Regions from separate parts of the Anaerostipes amylophilus genome, predicted to be linked through region 3. Evidence: predicted binding sites of a transcription regulator. Region 3 holds the regulator's gene; each other region holds the start of a gene.
What was found. The regulator Rex, encoded in region 3, represses fermentation and respiration genes when NADH is low (regulators of the CRP and FNR family bind a similar motif). The targets are predictions, from matches to a motif close to ATTGTTAANTANTTAACAAT.
Positions count from the first base shown of each region.

Region 1: the regulator Rex is predicted to act here: its motif matches at 2,044-2,063, upstream of OCV53_RS08005 (4Fe-4S dicluster domain-containing protein).
Region 2: the regulator Rex is predicted to act here: its motif matches at 2,258-2,277, upstream of OCV53_RS00280 (NAD(P)-binding protein).

Region 1 is NZ_JAOQJG010000005.1:34,901-40,965, reverse strand. It holds partial or broken gene OCV53_RS12435 (metal ABC transporter permease) at 154-333, shown strand; gene OCV53_RS08015 (hypothetical protein) at 375-548, shown strand; gene OCV53_RS08010 (5-methyltetrahydropteroyltriglutamate--homocysteine S-methyltransferase) at 641-1,747, opposite strand; gene OCV53_RS08005 (4Fe-4S dicluster domain-containing protein) at 2,111-3,556, shown strand; gene OCV53_RS08000 (FprA family A-type flavoprotein) at 3,783-4,943, shown strand; gene OCV53_RS07995 (radical SAM protein) at 6,022-6,065, shown strand, end outside.
Region 2 is NZ_JAOQJG010000001.1:53,246-59,310, reverse strand. It holds gene OCV53_RS00295 (S1C family serine protease) at 1-513, shown strand, start outside; gene OCV53_RS00290 (DUF5721 family protein) at 605-1,084, shown strand; gene OCV53_RS00285 (DegV family protein) at 1,292-2,128, shown strand; gene OCV53_RS00280 (NAD(P)-binding protein) at 2,411-4,243, shown strand; gene OCV53_RS00275 ([FeFe] hydrogenase, group A) at 4,237-5,949, shown strand; gene OCV53_RS00270 (glucose-6-phosphate isomerase family protein) at 6,060-6,065, opposite strand, start outside.
Region 3 is NZ_JAOQJG010000003.1:175,625-181,689, forward strand. It holds gene OCV53_RS05290 (S8 family peptidase) at 1-53, opposite strand, end outside; gene OCV53_RS05295 (glycosyltransferase) at 163-1,179, opposite strand; gene abc-f (ribosomal protection-like ABC-F family protein) at 1,237-3,138, opposite strand; gene OCV53_RS05305 (redox-sensing transcriptional repressor Rex) at 3,288-3,944, shown strand; gene acpS (holo-ACP synthase) at 3,966-4,328, shown strand; gene OCV53_RS05315 (bifunctional ADP-dependent NAD(P)H-hydrate dehydratase/NAD(P)H-hydrate epimerase) at 4,325-5,800, shown strand; gene alr (alanine racemase) at 5,784-6,065, shown strand, end outside.

The DNA.
Region 1 (6,065 bases), on a different contig from region 3:
CACAATATAGAACCAAACAAATGATACAGTTATTAGAATATTAAAAAAGCATTCCAAGAGAACATCTGGATAAAAGATGCTACAGAGAATTGTCTGGTGGGCAGCAGCAAAGAGTTTTATTTCCAATATCCGTTTGTATGGTATGCATTGATCGTAGGAACACTTGCTATTGGATATCTTTTGATGAATATATTTTCGACAGGACCGAATCTCTCTGGCGATGTATGTAGTACATTATTTGGATCAACATCCATCCTTACGTTAACACACGAGGAAGTTTTATTATGTGCGGTTCTTTCAATCACGGTTGTGATATTATTCATCCTGCTGTATTTGGCAAAAAATATATAAGACTCATGGCGGGAATCTTCCTGATGATAGTTATATTTACAGGATGTGGAAATCATACGATATCGAAGAAAACATCAAAAAAGGAAATAGATTATGATCTGGTAAAGATGGATAAAGATGAAGTATATGCAACAGTTTATCAGATTGATGGGGATAATAATAAATATTGCAGATTAGCCAATGCAGTTATAAAATAGTTGTTAAAGATAATAGAGGATGTATCATCAAGTTTATGATACATCCTCTATTATTTTTGATATATTATTATGAAATATGCTTTACGGATATCCTATCCCCAGACTTCCTCAGCAATCTCCTTGATCAGAGCCATCTTTTTCCACTGATCGTCATCTGTTAAGATATTTCCTTCCTCTGTAGAAGAGAAACCACACTGAGGGCTTAAGCAAAGCTGATCAAGAGCAACATACTGTGTAGCTTCTTTGATACGCTCTTTGATCTCTTCTTTATCTTCAAGCTGAGGATCTTTAGAAGTAACAAGACCTAATACAACTTTCTGATCTTTGATGAAACGTAAAGGTTTGAAATCACCAGCACGATCACTGTCATACTCTAAGAAGAAACCATCAATCTTGCATCCGCCAAATAAAGTTTCAGCAACTGGCTCATATCCACCAGAAGAGAACCATGTAGAACGGAAGTTACCACGGCAGATATGCATTGTGATCGTCATATCCTCAGGTTTTGCTTCTAAAGCTTCATTAATCATCTTCACATAATTTTTTGCAATCTGGTCAAGATCAAGCCCACGGCTTGCATAATCATCACGTTTGCTCTGGTCACAGAATTCTCCCCAAGATGTATCATCAAACTGTAAATAACGGCATCCACGAGCGTAGAATGCTTTGATCGCTTTCTGATAAGCAAGAGCAATCTCATGATACAGATCATCTTCATTTTTGTAACGATCGATTGGCTGATAAGATTCACTTCCACGAACACAGCAGATTAAGTGAAGCATTGTAGGAGAAGGAATTGTCATCTTGCAGTCAATATCTCCAGCAACTTCTTTTAAATAAGAAAAATGATCTAAGAATTCACTGTTCTCATCAAAATCAACTTTATCAACGATCTCAAGAGTTGCAGCTTTTGGCTGATGTCCTTTAAAAGCAACAGACCAGTGATCTGCTTTGATCTCTTCAACCCCAACTAAAGAAGCAAGGAAATCAAGATGCCAGTAACGACGTCTTAATTCTCCGTCTGTCACTGCTTTTAATCCAGCAGCTTTTTCTTTTTCAACTAATTCTTTGATCGCTTTATCTTCCACTTCACGTAACTGGTCAGCAGATAAAGTCCCCTCTGCATATTCCGTACGTGCATCTTTTAAATAATCTGGTCGTAAAAAACTACCAACGATATCATATCTGTAAGGTCTCATAAGTATAAATCCTTTCTATATTAAATATTTTATTATTTGCCTACTAATATTATATAGAATATCAAATATAAATAAGAAAGTGAAATAACTATAAATAACAGTTTGCCATAACCTGAAGCTATAATGAGAATAATTTTCAGATAATTATGTCTTTCTTTTAACAATGATTGTATGCAATGTACGGACAATGTTTCTGATAAGAAATTGTTAATTGTACAATATTAAAAAAATTGCATATTTTTTGTACTTTTCTTTAAGCATTGTAGAGAAAAAAGAAAATATTTGTTATAATGCACATAGATAAAAAAATAACAATATCTAGGGTGTTTTAGTTAAGTGTTTTATAAGGAAGGGTAAACTATTATGTATGATGTAACAAGCATTCAGAATCTGAAAAAAGATGTACTGTATTTAGTAGCAAAGGCATCGTTTGAAGGAACATTAGAAGAAGAACGCGATCACATTCCAGAGAAGATGATCGAAGGACCAGAACCAACATTCCGTTGCTGCATCTACAAAGAGAGAGAAATCGTAAGACAGAGAATCCGTTTAGCAGAGGGAAAAGCTCCAGGAGCAGAAGACGATGGAAATATCGTGCAGGTGATCAAATCTGCATGTGCAGACTGTCCAATCTCAAGCTATGTTGTAACAAACAACTGTCAGAACTGTCTTGGAAAAGACTGTATCAAAGCATGTCGTTTCGGAGCAATCGAACCAGGACATACAAGATCAAGAATCGATTCTCAGAAATGTAAAGAATGTGGTATGTGTGCGAAAGCCTGTCCATACAATGCGATCGCTCATGTATCAAGACCATGTAAAGACAGCTGTCCAGTAGACGCAATTTCTTATGATGAATACGGAGTATCAGTGATCGATGAAGAAAAATGTATCCGTTGCGGACAGTGTGCAGCAAAATGTCCATTCGGTGCGATCGGAACAAAGACATGGATCACAAATGTAATCGCAGACTTAAAAGCAGGTAAGAAAGTCTATGCGATCCTTGCACCAGCAACAGAAGGACAGTTCGGAAAAGACATTACAATGGAAAGCTGGAGACAGGCAGTAAAGAAAGCTGGATTTGAAGATCTTATCGAAGCAGGTTTAGGTGGAGATATGACAACATGCAGCGAAGCAGAAGAATGGTTAGAAGCTTACAGAAATGGTGAGAAGAGAACAACTTCATGTTGCCCAGGATTCGTAAATATGATCCGCAAACATTATCCAGATCTTGCAGATCTTATTTCTACAACAGTATCTCCAATGTGTGCAGTATCAAGAATGATCAAAGCAAAAGATCCAGAAGCTGTCACAGTATTCGTTGGACCATGTGTAGCTAAGAAGTCAGAAGTAGCAGATCAGAAGATCGAAGGAAATGCAGATTACGCATTAAACTACAACGAGATCTTAGCAATCCTGAAAGCAAAAGACGTAGAATTAGAACCAGCAGAGAATACATACCAGGATGCTACAACATTCGGTAAATTCTATGGAAACTCTGGTGGAGTTACAGATTCTGTATTAGAATACATGAAAGAAACAGAACAGAACGAAGATATCAAAGTATGCAAAGCCAACGGAGCAGCAGAATGTAAGAAAGCATTAATGTTCTTACAGAGAGGAAGATTACCAGAAGACTTCATCGAAGGTATGGCATGCGAAGGCGGATGCGTTGGTGGACCAAGCCGTAACGAAGAGATCATCAAAGCACGTAAAGTCAGAGAAAATCTGATCAAATCCGCAGATGATCGTAAGATCACAGACAACTTAAAACGTTATGATATGGACAGCTTCTCAATGCATAGATAATCATGCAGTTAGTAAGTATATGAAGCATTAAAGTAAGATAAATAACATTCTGAGTAGAACATAATTATTTTATGACTCAGAATGTTATTTTGTTTTATGGGAAAGTTTTATAAAATAAGTGTAAATTGTATTAAAAACAGTAACTATTACTACTAGATATTTCCATAAAACTATGTTATAGTAAGAACAGTTAAAATAAAAACAATCTTATTTTGGAGGTAATACAATGAAAGATATTAAAGTTACAGATTCAGTAAAATATATTGGTGTAGATGATCATGATATTGACTTATTTGAGAGCCAGTATGTAGTACCAAACGGTGTTTCTTATAACTCTTATGTAATCTTAGATGAGAAAGTAGTCGTTATGGATACTGTAGATGCACGCAAGACAGATGAATGGCTTGCAAACTTAGAAGAAGCATTAGAGGGAAGAAATGTAGATTACATTGTAGTATCTCATATGGAGCCAGACCATGCAGCAAGCTTACAGGTATTAGCAGAAAAATATCCAGAAGCACAGATTGTTGGTAATGCCAAGACATTTAATATGATCCCTCAGTTCTTCGCATTCGATCTAGAAGGACGTAAAGTGGTAGTAAAAGAAGGAGATACATTATCTCTTGGATCACATACATTACAGTTTGTTATGGCACCAATGGTTCACTGGCCAGAAGTTATGGTAGCTTACGAAACATCAGAGAAGATCTTATTCTCAGCAGATGGATTTGGTAAATTCGGTGCTTTAGATGCAGATGAAGACTGGGCATGTGAAGCAAGACGTTATTACTTTAACATCTGTGGTAAATACGGAGTACAGGTACAGAATCTGTTAAAGAAAGCAGCAGGATTAGATATCGAGATCATTTGTCCATTACACGGACCAATCTTAAAAGAAAACCTTGGATATTATATCGGATTATATGATACATGGAGCAAATACGAACCAGAAGATAAAGGAATTCTGATCGCATACGCATCTATCCATGGAAATACAGCAGCTGCAGCAAAGAAATTAGCAGAGATCTTAGAAGCAAAAGGAGCTCCAAAAGTCGTAGTAGCAGATCTTTCAAGAGATGACATGGCAGAAGTGATCGAAGATGCTTTCCGCTATGACAGACTCGTATTAGCAGCAGCAACATACGATGCAGGAATCTTCCCATGCATGGAAGACTTCTTACATCACTTAAAAGCTAAGAACTATCAGAAACGTAAAGTAGCATTCATGGAAAATGGATCTTGGGCACCAATGGCTGCGAAGATTATGAAGGGTATCGTAGAAGGATTTAAGAATATTGAGATCGTTGATCCTGTTGTTACGATCAAGTCTACGATGAATGATGAGAATGTTAAGACTATGGAAGAATTGGCTGATAACTTACTTTAAATTCTAATTTGTGAGTTGGTTGGCCAACTGTAGATTTCGAGTATATGATAAAAAATAAATAAGCAACCGAACGCGATGCGGTGGAATTTTGCTCATATTTTGAACAAATCGCTGATCCGCCCAATTTCCTACGAAAACTCGCTTTGAAGTTTTGTTTAAGACAAAAATCTTTGAAGCTCAGACATTCGTCCAATTGGGCTGCGAATTTGTTCAAAATATGGCAAAATTCCAATGCATCGTGTTCGGTTGCTTATTTATTTTTTATCATATAGCTGAAGTCTATAGAGTGGACAATTCACAAGATTGGAAAATTTGAGGTGGTGTGTATGGAAAATAATATTGTATGGGGTTTCAATCATTCGCTATCTCCTTCGTTTTATCAAAAATTGACTGTTTTATCAGTAACTTCCGCTGTTCCTTTCATATTTCCCATCTAATTCTTCTTTTCTCAATTCAGCATATATTGTCCCCGAAGCTTCGAAATATACTGCCTGCAGTTTAAAAGTTTCTGGCACAGTTTCATCGAAAGAAGCTGAGGAAGTCTGGTATCCCGCTTCATTCTTGGAACAAGATCCTGATCCCATGGGATGTGCAAGACATATTTGTATAAAAAAGCAAGGTTTGTAGCCAAGATATTTCATAAATAGACTGATAAAAACCTCCATGATGATAACGACATAAAAAAGAAGCTACCAGTCTCATGGAGGTCCTCGTAAGAAAGAAAATCTTTTGTCAGTGAATACAAAAATTATTATCCAATACCGTTTAACATACACATCTCTAGTGGTTTCGATAACTGAAATTATTGAATATTATAAAAAGGGTTATATGTCGGCAGACCGTAGGAACACGTTGGCACTTAATGAGCAGTGATGATTTATCATCGCTGTCGAATTTAGTGTCCACTACGTGTGAGTCGAGCGAGAGCGCGTCACAGACATATAACCCTTTTTATAATATTCCACCAATAACTTCAGCTTATCAAACTACCTACAAATCACAATTTTTATAGACAAATTTTGTATACCTGCCGTATAATAAGAATTATACAAAATTAATAGGAAAAGGAAACATCAACATGAGCGATTTTAAATATGTATTCGGTCCAATTCCATCCAGAAG
Region 2 (6,065 bases), on a different contig from region 3:
ATTCCAATCAACACAGCAAAACCGATCATCAATAAGCTGATCAAGAATGAAGCCACAAGTGAGAGTGAGCAGGCATATTTAGGAGTATCAGGACAGACGATCGACAGCTCAATGGCAAGTCAGTTTGATATGCCATCTGGTGTTTATGTACAGCAAGTGATCAAGAGCTCTCCAGCTCAGAAAGCAGGAATCAGTGCAGGTGATGTGATCGTATCAATTGATGGAAGCAGTGTTTCTACAATGGATGGATTAAAAGAGAAGATTTCGAACTTAAAAGCTGGAAAGAAAGTCAAGATTGTTGTAAAACGTCAGAATCAGATGGGAACATATGAGAAGAAGACATTGACAGTAACATTAGGAAAGAAATCTGACGCACCAAGCACAAGCAGCAATAGCGGAAGCAGTAACAGTAGCAATAGTGGAAACAGTAATAACAGCGGAAGCAGCAACAGTTATAACAACAATTATAATAATGAAAGTTCCGACAGCCAGTATTACAGCTATGGACAGTAAAATCAGTTGAAAAAATATTCAAACAAAGATACAATAAAATGGAACCCTGATCAAAGGCAGGGTTCCATTTTTTAGTCAGGAGAAGAAACCTATGGTTATGATCGAAATAGAAAATATCAAGAAATTCATGGCAGGATTTTTAGGAGGAAATCTGTTTGATGATTTTTTAATGAGCGAAGGAAAACTTTCTATGAATATCGCATATGAATTTGATGGGAAGATATTAAAAGAATTTTATGATACTGAAGAATGGGAAGAAATGAAAACCTATCCCTACGTGATGTGGCAGGAAGAGAAAGAAAAGATCTTTTCACTGGTAAAAGGTAAGAAAACACCTCTGTCATTTCAGTTTGTCATGATGTTAAAACTAGATCTTGTCAGCGATATCCTTGCAAAATACAACCTAGCGATCAGAGAAGACGAAGTCGCAGGACTTTTCATCAATATCTTATATGACCGACAAGGATTAAAATGCACGGCTGGTGTTTCAAGAAAGACGTTTGTCCTTGATAAGACATTAGAAGAAGCATGGGATCAGGAAGTAAAAGAGAGATTTTTGGAATTTTTATAAGATAAATTAAAAATTTTTTTCATAAAAAATGTAAGTATATACTATAACTTGTGCCACTTTTTAACAAAGTATCTGTAGATTTTTTCACAAACTTATAGGCAAGATCCACAAAGAAACTTAGTTTGTATGTTTCTTTTTCAAAAGATATATGTTAGAATAAGTAGTAATGAATACCAGATAAGAAAGTTGTAAAAAGGAGATACGAATATGAGTTTTCATATTGTTTGTGACAGCTGTACGGATTTGACAGAAGAAGATATTAAAAAGGGATGTTATACATGGGTGCCATTAACCTTATTAGTGGACGGAGAAGAGATTATAGATGATGAAACATTTGATCAGGCAGACTTTTTAGCGAAAGTAGCAGCCAGCAAAGAATCAGTCAAATCAGCATGCCCAGCACCAGAAAGTTACATGGAAGCTTATTCCAAGGCGGATGATATTTATGTTGTAACATTATCTGCAGAATTAAGTGGATCATATAACAGTGCGGTACTTGGAAAGACCCTCTATGAAGAAGACCATGGAAAGAAAAATATCCATGTAGTAAACTCAAGAGGAGCTGCTACAACACAGGTATTGATCGCACGTAAGATCTATGAATATGCAAGTCAGGGAATGCCATTTGAAGAAGTAGTTGAGAAGATTGAAGAATACACAACAAGTCTTAGAACATATTTTGTTTTAGAGACATTAGAAGTATTAAGAAAGAACGGAAGACTATCAAGACTATCAGCAACGATCGCAAGTGCACTGAATATCAAACCAGTCATGATCGGAACAAGAGATGGCGTCATTCAGAAAGCAGGCCAGGCAAGAGGAATGAAGAAAGCACTCGCTAAGATGGTAGAACATATGGCTAGTGAAGGAAGAGACCTTTCAGGAAGACAGTTTGTGATCTCACATTGCAATTGCTATGAGAGAGCTGTATTTGTAAAAGAACTGATTCAGAAGAACTTACATGCCCAGGATGTAGATATTGTTGATACTAAGGGAGTTAGTAGTATGTATGCATGCGATGGGGGAATTATAGTTTCTTACTAAAATTTTAATTTTGTAATTGGCCAACTGTAGATTTCGAGTATATGATAAAAAATAAATAAGCAACCGTAGCGCTTTCGGTTGCTTATTTATTTTTTATCATATACCAGAAGGCTATCAAATCGCAATTTCTTTGTTATGAATTTAACGTTATAATGCACAAAAAAGAAACCAATTGTTACGAATTTAACGTATATAATGCACAAAAAATGATTGAATTGCTCGAAATTCTCCGCTATAATTGAAACCAATATACTGATATAGAGGAATTAAGGAGGATGAGTCATGAGTCGTTTAGAATTAAGGACTCCAAACCAGGCACAACTGGTTGTGGAAGGACTTTATAAGGATCTGGAACGAAGAATCGAGTCAAGCCCGCCGGGGTTGTGTCCAGTAGATATGTCCAGAGCATTTTTAGAGATTTGTCATGCACAGAGCTGTGGAAAGTGTGTTCCATGTCGTGTGGGACTAGGACAGCTTAAGAATCTGATCACAGATGTCTTAGATGGCAAAGCAACGATCAGGACATTGACAGCAATTGAAGAAACAGCAAAATCCATTATGGAATCAGCAGATTGTGCAATTGGTTATGAGGCAGCCAATATGGTATATAAAGGAGCTATTGGATTTAAAGATGATTATGTGGAACATATTATGTATCATCGCTGCTTAAGTACATTAAAACAGCCAGTACCATGTGTATCAAGATGTCCCGCAAGAGTAGATATTCCAGGATATATTGCACTGGTGCGTGAAGGAAGATATGAGGATGCGATCCGTCTGATCAGAAAGGATAATCCTTTCCCTACAACATGCGGATTTATTTGTGAGCATCCATGTGAGGCATTATGCCGTAGAAATATGATCGATGATGCCGTAAATATCCGTGGATTAAAACGTATGGCAGCAGATGCAGCAGGTTATGTTGCACCACCTGCGTGTGCAGAATCTACCGGTAAGAATATCGCTGTTGTTGGTGGTGGACCAGGTGGATTAAGTGCAGCTTATTTCCTACAGTTAATGGGACATCAGGTAACAGTATACGAGATGCTTCCAAAACTTGGTGGAATGTTACGTTATGGAATTCCAAACTACAGACTTCCAAAAGAACGCTTAGATGATGATATTCAGGCAATCTTGGATACAGGAGTAAAAGTAGACTGTGGAAAATCCATTGGTAAAGATTATTCCATTGTGGATTTAAAAGAAAAGTATGACGCAGTACTGATCACGATCGGTGCAAGTACAGATAAGAAGTTAGGACTTGACGGAGAAGATGCTAAAGGTGTGATCTCAGCAGTACAGTTCTTAAGAAATGTTGGATACGGAACGCAGGAAAGTTTAGAAGGCAAAGAAGTCGCCGTTATCGGTGGTGGAAATGTATCTATGGATGCGGTTCGTACATCCGTAAGATTAGGTGCGAAGAAAGTAAGCATTGTATATAGAAGAAGAGTCGCAGATATGACAGCCCTTCCAGATGAAATTTCAGGTGCGGAAGCAGAAGGTGTTGAGATCAAAACGCTGATGGCACCTTCAAGAATTGAGAAAGACGAAGAAGGCAATGTCAAAGGTGTATGGGTAACTCCACAGATGATCAGTAACATCAAGAATGGAAGAGCCTCTGTAAAACCAACAGGGGAAGAAGATATATTTATCCCATGTCAGGCATTGATCGTAGCGATTGGTCAGGATATCGAATATCAGCATTTTGAAGAAGCAGGAGTTCCAGTGCAGAGAGGTAAGATCAATGTAGAGAAATTCGGTGGATTCGAAGAAATGCCTGGAGTATTTGCAGGTGGAGATTGCGCAACAGGTCCATCTACAGTGATTTCTGCGATCGCAGCTGGTAAAGTTATTGCAGCAAATATTGATGAATATCTTGGATATCACCATGAAATTACAGCAGATGTTGAGATTCCAGAGCCAAAATTAGAAGATAAACCAGCATGTGGAAGAGTGAATCTTACAGAGAGAGAAGCCGGAGAGAGAATCAAAGATTTTGAAGGAATTGAAAACTGCATGACAAGTAAAGAAGCATGTCAGGAAGCTGGACGATGCTTACGTTGTGACCACTTTGGTTACGGAATCTTTAAAGGAGGGAGGGCTACCAAATGGTAAATATTACAATCGACAACCATACGATCGCAGTTCCAGCAGGTACAACGATCATGGAAGCAGCTGCCTCCATCCATATTCCAATTCCAAAACTTTGTTATTTAAAAGATATCAACGAGATTGGTGCCTGCAGAGTCTGTGTAGTTGAGATCGAAGGTCAGGATCACCTTGTAACATCATGTAACAACGTGGTTGAAGAAGGAATGACGATCTATACAAACAGTCCAAAAGTAAGAAGAAATAGAAAACATACGGTAGAGATGATCCTTTCCCAGCATGATACACAGTGTGCAACGTGTGTAAGAAGTGGTAATTGTACGTTACAGACCATTGCAAATGATTTGAATGTTGTGGAAAGTCCATATAAGAAGGAAATCTGTGTAGAAGAGTGGGATACAAGATATCCACTGGTGCGTGATGCAAGCAAATGCGTCAAATGTATGCGTTGTATACAGGTGTGTGATAAGATTCAGGGAATGCATATCTGGGATGTATCTGGAACAGGAGCAAGAACAACGGTTGGAGTGTCTGGGAACAGAGATATTAAAACAGCGGATTGTGCATTATGCGGACAGTGTATTACACATTGCCCAACAGGAGCATTACGTGAACGTGATGATACAGAGAAATTATATCGTGCATTAGAAGATAAAGATACGATCGTTGTAGCTCAGATTGCGCCTGCAGTTCGTACTGCATGGGGTGAAAGTCTTGGATTATCAAGAGAAGAAGCAACCGTAGAGAAGATCGTAGATGCATTAAGAAAGATCGGGGTTGATTATGTATTTGATACAACATTTTCAGCAGACCTTACGATCATGGAAGAAGGAACCGAATTTGTAGAGAGATTTACAAAAGGTGATCTTGATATGTATCCAATGTTTACATCCTGTTGTCCTGGATGGGTAAGATTTATAAAATCCCAGTATCCACAGATGGCGAACAGATTATCATCAGCAAAATCTCCACAGGAGATGTTTGGAGCAGTGATGAAAACTGCATTTGCGAAGAAGATGGACATTGATCCAGACCGCATTTTTGCGTTGTCCATCATGCCATGCCTTGCAAAGAAAGACGAAAGAGAGAAACCATTATTCCATGGAGAGTTTGCAGGTCATGGAGTTGATCTTGTATTAACAACAAGAGAATTAGACCGACTGATCCGTGCAGACCACATTGATCCAAAGACATTAAAAGATTCTGCATTTGATGCTCCATTTACAGAAGGAACAGGAGCAGGAGTGATCTTTGGAGCAACCGGAGGAGTTATGGAAGCGGCACTTCGTTCTGCATATTACCTGATCACAGGAAAGAACCCAGAAGCAGATGCATTCAAAGAAATCCGTGGAGTAAATAAAAATGGATGGACAGAAGCGAAATTTGATATTGCAGGCAATACGGTAGAGATTGCAGTTGTTAGTGGACTTCAGAATACAAGAAATCTGATGGAAGCAATCCGTAAGAGAGAAGTACACTATCATTTTGTAGAAGTCATGGCCTGTCCAGGCGGATGTGTAGGTGGAGGCGGGCAGCCGATCCATGAAGGAAAAGAAATGGCGTCCGACCGTGGATCCAACCTATACTTCCTGGACAAGACTTCTCAATTAAGATTTTCCCATGAGAATCCAGATATCAAACATCTATACGATGAATATTTTGGATCACCGGGAAGTCATAAAGCACATCAGTTACTACATGTGCAGGAATAGCTGTTAATACCTTTTAATATTATAAAGAGAACCCATATATTTAGAAGATATAAATCCTAAATATATGGGTTCTCTTTATAATATTAAAATTTCGTTGATAAATGATGAAATTACCA
Region 3 (6,065 bases):
TGCTGGTGTGCAAGATCAGCATGAATCTGTTTTGAAACAGAAGCTATCATCATTAAAATCCTTTCTGTCTTTATTGTTAGAATACGCAGAACACGTACATATGGAAACAAAAAAGACCCGCAAAAACGAGTCTTTTGAGTGTATAGTTTAAAATATAAAAAATTAGTTAAAACCAATAAATTTGCGGGCTGCTTTATACATACCGATCGTGGCTTTTCTTCCAACATATCCAGGAAGATTGACAGCACAGCTTGTGATATTGTGACGAATCTTGCGATATAATTTTTTATCTTTTCCGTATAAGTATTTCCATAATTCTTTTCTCATCTTTAAATGCTCTTTTGTTCCAGATTTTACTGCGATCACGGAAGAAATACACATGATGATAGAAAGATAATGTTTCATATAGCGTTCTAATGGTTTGCTTACAAGATTAAACTGTGCCATATAATCGATCATGATGTAAGTAACTTTAAACTGTTGATCGATACGTTTGATCATGTTTGCTTCATTGACAGACTGGTCATCACGTCCGATAAAATAGCGGTAGAAGTTTACATCAAGATAATACATCGTTTTTACATATGGCAGTGGTTTAAATACATAAATGTTATCAACGTAAAATGTATGTTCTGGAAGCTCTAACTGGCATTCACGAAGCAGGGCTGTACGATAGATGACAGAATGCATTAGAATATACTGGCTGACAGGGAAACGTCCGACATCATCCCAGCAAAAGATCTTGTCTTTTGGAATTGCGTGACGATAGTGGATCACTGTTTTTTTCTTAGCACCCTGTTTTTCATACACATAATTGGAAAGCAGCATATCAAGAACTGTTCCTTGTTTGTAAAAAGTAGAGAGTGTATCAAGAATTTCGCCATAAGCATATTCATTTACCCAGTCATCGCTGTCGACAACTTTTAAATAAATTCCTTTTGCATTTTTGATTCCTGTATTAACGGCACCACCATGTCCTTTATTTTCCTGATGGATAGCACGGCAGATATCAGGATATTTTTTTTCATATTCATCGGCGATGGCAGCTGTATTGTCAGAAGAACCATCATTGACGATAAGAATTTCAACTTGGTCTCCTCCTGGTAATAATGTATCAATACAGTGTCTCATATATTCCTGAGAGTTGTAACAAGGTACAACAAAGGATATTAATTTCATAAAAACCTCCTGTTTAAAATACGATTAACATTCTTATTATATATGTTTTTTGATCAATTAGCAAAGAGTTTCCCACTCTTCATAAAGTTCTTCCAAAGAAGAAGTGATCTCTGCCTGTTTGTTGCTAAGTTCCATTAGTTTTGCAGGATCAGAAGCATTTTCAGGTAAAGACATGGCTTCGGAAAGTTCTTCTTGCTTTGTTTCAAGGTCGGTGATCATATCTTCGACTTTTTTCAGTCTGTTCTCACGTTTCCTTTGCTTTGCCTGTTCTTCTTTTTGTTGTTTCCAGTCAAGTTTTGCTTCCGTATCAACAGAAACAGCGGAAGTAGAAGCAGCATTTAGAGCAGCCTTTTCTTTCTCTTTCTGTGCGATATAATCTTGATAATTACCAGGATATGAAGTTAATCCGTGGTCAGAAATTTCCAGAATTCTTGTTGCTGTTTTGTTGATAAAATAACGATCATGTGAAACGTACAGAATCGTTCCAGTGTAAGCGTTCATTGCTGATTCAAGGATTTCTTTTGACTGAATATCCAAATGGTTCGTCGGCTCATCAAGAATCAGAAAGTTTGCATGAGAAAGCATTAATTTTGCAAGGGAAACTCGACCTTTTTCGCCACCACTTAAAGAGGAGATCGGACGGAATACATCTTCTCCATAAAATAAAAATGCTGCAAGTGTATTACGGATCTTTGTATTGTTCAGGTCAGGATAGGCATCAGAAATTTCATCAAAGATGGTTTTAGAATCATCTAAGTTATCCTGTGCCTGATCGTAGTAACCGATAGAAACACCTGCACCAAGAGTGATCGTTCCTCCGTTATTGCTGATCTTTTTGCAAATGATCTTTAATAAGGTGGTCTTACCAGTTCCGTTTGGACCGATTAGGGCAACGCGTTCTTCACGAAAGATATCTGCACTGAGACCTTCAAATAGAGGTTTGCTTCCAAATGATTTTGAAACATCTTTTAATGTAAGAACGTCATTTCCACTGACTACTTCTGGCTCAATGCTAAGACGCATGTCTGCATTATATTCAGTTGGTTTTTCTAAAACTTCAATTTTGTTTAAAGCTTTCTCGCGGCTTTCTGCTCGTTTGATCGATTTCTCACGATTAAACTGCTTTAATTTTTTGATAACTTCCTTTTGGTGTTTGATCTCTTGTTGCTGGTTTTTATACTCTTTTAGACGGATTGCTTTGATCTGGTCGCGTTTCTCAATAAATGTAGTATAATTTCCATCAAACAGCATGGAATGCCCTTGGTCGATCTCCATAACTTTATTGACAATTTTGTCAAGAAAATAACGATCATGAGATACAATGATCACGGCACCTTTATAATGAGATAAATAATTTTCAAGCCATCTGATAGAATCGACATCCAGATGGTTTGTCGGCTCATCAAGAAGCAGGATGTCTGGATTCTTAAGAAGAAGTTTACCAAGAGCAACACGAGTTCGCTGCCCTCCAGATAAGGTATTGATCTCTTTTGAAAAATCTTCTTCGGAAAATCCAAGCCCTTTAAGGATTCCTGTGATCTCACTTTTGTAAGCAAATCCATTTAACTGTTCAAATTTATGAGTTGCGTTTGTATACTGGTTCATTTTCTGCTCCAGTGCATCACCGGTCAGATGCTTCATTTCTTGTTCATATGTACGCATCTGTTCATCTAGTTCAATGACTTCCTTCTTAACGGAGAGAAGTTCATCAAAGATCGTATGATGAAATGTATGATCCTGATGTTGGGCAAGATAGCCGATGCTGGCATCCTTTTTTAAAGAAATTTCCCCATCATCACTGGAAATTTCTCCAATCAGTATTTTTAAAAGTGTCGATTTTCCGGCACCGTTATATCCGATGATTGCCAGCCGGTCGTTTTCATTTAAGTGAAATGAGATATTCTGCAAGACAGGTTTTTCAACAAAAGTTTTGCAGATATTCTGGCATGATAATATCATTAAGATACCCCTTTCCAATTTTTTATTGACATTATTTTTCAGAATACCATATTTTTTGAGAAAATGAAATAATTTCATGATAGAAAGATTGACAGTTATTAGACAATCTTATATAATTATAAACAGAATAAAGATTTTGGAGGAATAAAATGGCAAACTCAGGTAAGAATATTTCTTCAGCAGTTATCAAGCGCCTTCCAAGATATTTTCGTTATCTTGGTGCATTAAAGGCAAGGAATATTACAAGAATATCTTCAAAAGAATTAAGTGAACAGATGATGGTAACAGCATCTCAGATTCGTCAGGATCTTAATAACTTTGGCGGATTTGGACAGCAGGGATACGGGTATAATGTAGATAATTTATATACAGAGATTGGCAAGATTTTAGGATTGGATAAGAGAAATGACATGATCATTGTAGGAGCAGGTAACCTTGGACAGGCACTTGCTAATTACCAGTCTTTTAATGAAGATTATGGATATAAAGTTATGGCATTATTTGATGTCAATCCAAAACTGATCGGAATTTCTGTTCGTGGAGTGAAAGTTCTTGATACAGATGAACTTGAGAACTTTATTAAGACACACGGCATCAAGATCGCTGCACTGACGATACCGAAAGATCAGGCACCAGCGATCGCCAAGAAGATGGCAGAATGGGGAATCAAAGGATTCTGGAATTTTGCACCGATCGATCTTCATCTGCCGGATAATGTTACGGTAGAGAATGTCCATCTGGCAGAGAGTCTGATGACGTTAACATATAATGTTCACAATAGAGAAGAACAAGAACAGGAACAATAGGCACAGCAGGTGATAGATGAGATGATTGCTGGAATAGGAACAGATCTTGTAGAGATAGGAAGAATAGAAGAGATGCTTCATAGAGGAAGTCGTCTTACAAGAATTTTTACAACAACTGAATTAGCGTGTGCAAAAGACAATGCTGCGACTTTAGCTGGCAATTTTGCTGTAAAAGAAGCCGTTTCCAAAGTATTTGGAACCGGCTTTTTCGGTATGGAACCATATGAGATCGAAGTATTAAGAGATAAGTTTGGGGCACCATATGTGAAATTATATGGGGGTGCAAGACAGCTTGCGAAGGATAAGAAGATCATAAAGATCCATGTATCGATCACTAATACAAAGGAATTTGCACAGGCATTTGCGATAGGAGAATGCGTATGAAATATGTATTAAAGAATCAGGAAATGCAGACGGTTGATTATGAAACAATTCATGGAATAGGAATTCCAGGGCTTGTGCTGATGGAGAGAGCATCAAAAGCGGTTGCAGACTATGCAGTGCAGATGATCGATCATTCCAAGAGAATTCTGGTAATTTCAGGAATTGGTAATAATGGAGGGGATGCTCTTGCCTGTACAAGAATTTTGCTTGAACAGGACTATCTGGTAGATTATATGATTGTTGGAAATTTGGAAAAAGCTTCAGATGATCTGAAATTACAGCTTCAGATTCTTAAAAATCTTGGATATTTTCCATTAGAAAATGCAAATTTTCATGAATATGACCTTTTGATCGAAGGAATTTTTGGAGTTGGACTTTCCAGAGAAGTTGGCGGTATTTACAAAGAAATGATTGAGCGTATCAATGCATGTGGCAAATCTGTCATTGCAATCGATATTCCGTCTGGTATCAGTGGAGACAGCGGAAAAGTTCTTGGATGTGCTGTTCATGCAGCAATAACGGTCACATTTGGCAGTTATAAAAGAGGACATTTATTATATCCAGGACGTGAATACTGTGGGAATATAAAACTTGTATCCATTGGATTTCACAACCAGACGATTAAAAAATATGCAACGGGATACACATTGGAAGCAGATGATCATTTAATGCCAGAAAGGAAAGCATATTCCAACAAGGGAAGTTATGGAAAAGTTTTGATCATTGCTGGAAATAAAACGATGTCAGGAGCAGCATGTTTTGCAGCAGAAGCAGCATTGCGGATGGGAGCAGGTCTTGTAAAAGTGCTTTCAGATGTACAGAATCGTTCAGTTTTACAGACAAAACTTCCAGAAATTTTATTTGGAGAACGAAAAGATTTAAAAGAATCTCTAAATTGGTGTGATTGTATCTTATTTGGCCCAGGAATCGGAGTTAGTGAAGAGACAAAAGAAATGTTGGAAATGATTCTTGAGGAAGGAACAAAACCATTAGTTATTGATGCAGATGGATTAAATACGATCAGCAGATATGATATGGAAATTAATTATCCATATGGACTGATCTTGACTCCACATCTGATGGAAGCATCAAGACTGATGGCATGTGATATTATGCAAATGAAAGAAGATTTATGTCAGAATGCATATGAGCTTGCAAAAAAATATCATTGCATTGCAGTTTTAAAAGATGCAGCAACTATCGTTGCACAAGAAGGTGATTTGGTGTATATTAATCAAAGCGGAAATGATGGAATGGCAACTGGAGGAAGTGGAGATGTTCTTGCCGGAATGATCACAGGCCTTTTAGGAGGCGGATTAGCTGCTCATGAGGCAGCAGTTCATGGAGTTTATCTTCACGGCCTTGCAGGAGATCATGCAAGATGTGATCTGGGTGCTTACAGCATGATCGCATCAGATATTATCACTCACATAAAGGATGTTACAGGAGGAAGCTATGAATCAGTACTATAGAGTGCATGCAGTCATTGATCTGGATGCAATCTGTCATAATATACAGGAAGTAAAACGTGTCGTTGGAGAAGGTGTCAAGGTAATGCCAGTGATTAAGGCTGACGGATATGGACATGGAGCAGTGCCAATCGCAAAAGAATTAAATAAGATTGGGGTTGATGCATTTGCAGTTGCGATCCTTGAAGAGGGAATCACACTTCGAAATCATGGGATTAAAAAACCAATTTTGATTTTAGGATATACATCAGAATATCAGTACAGCTCA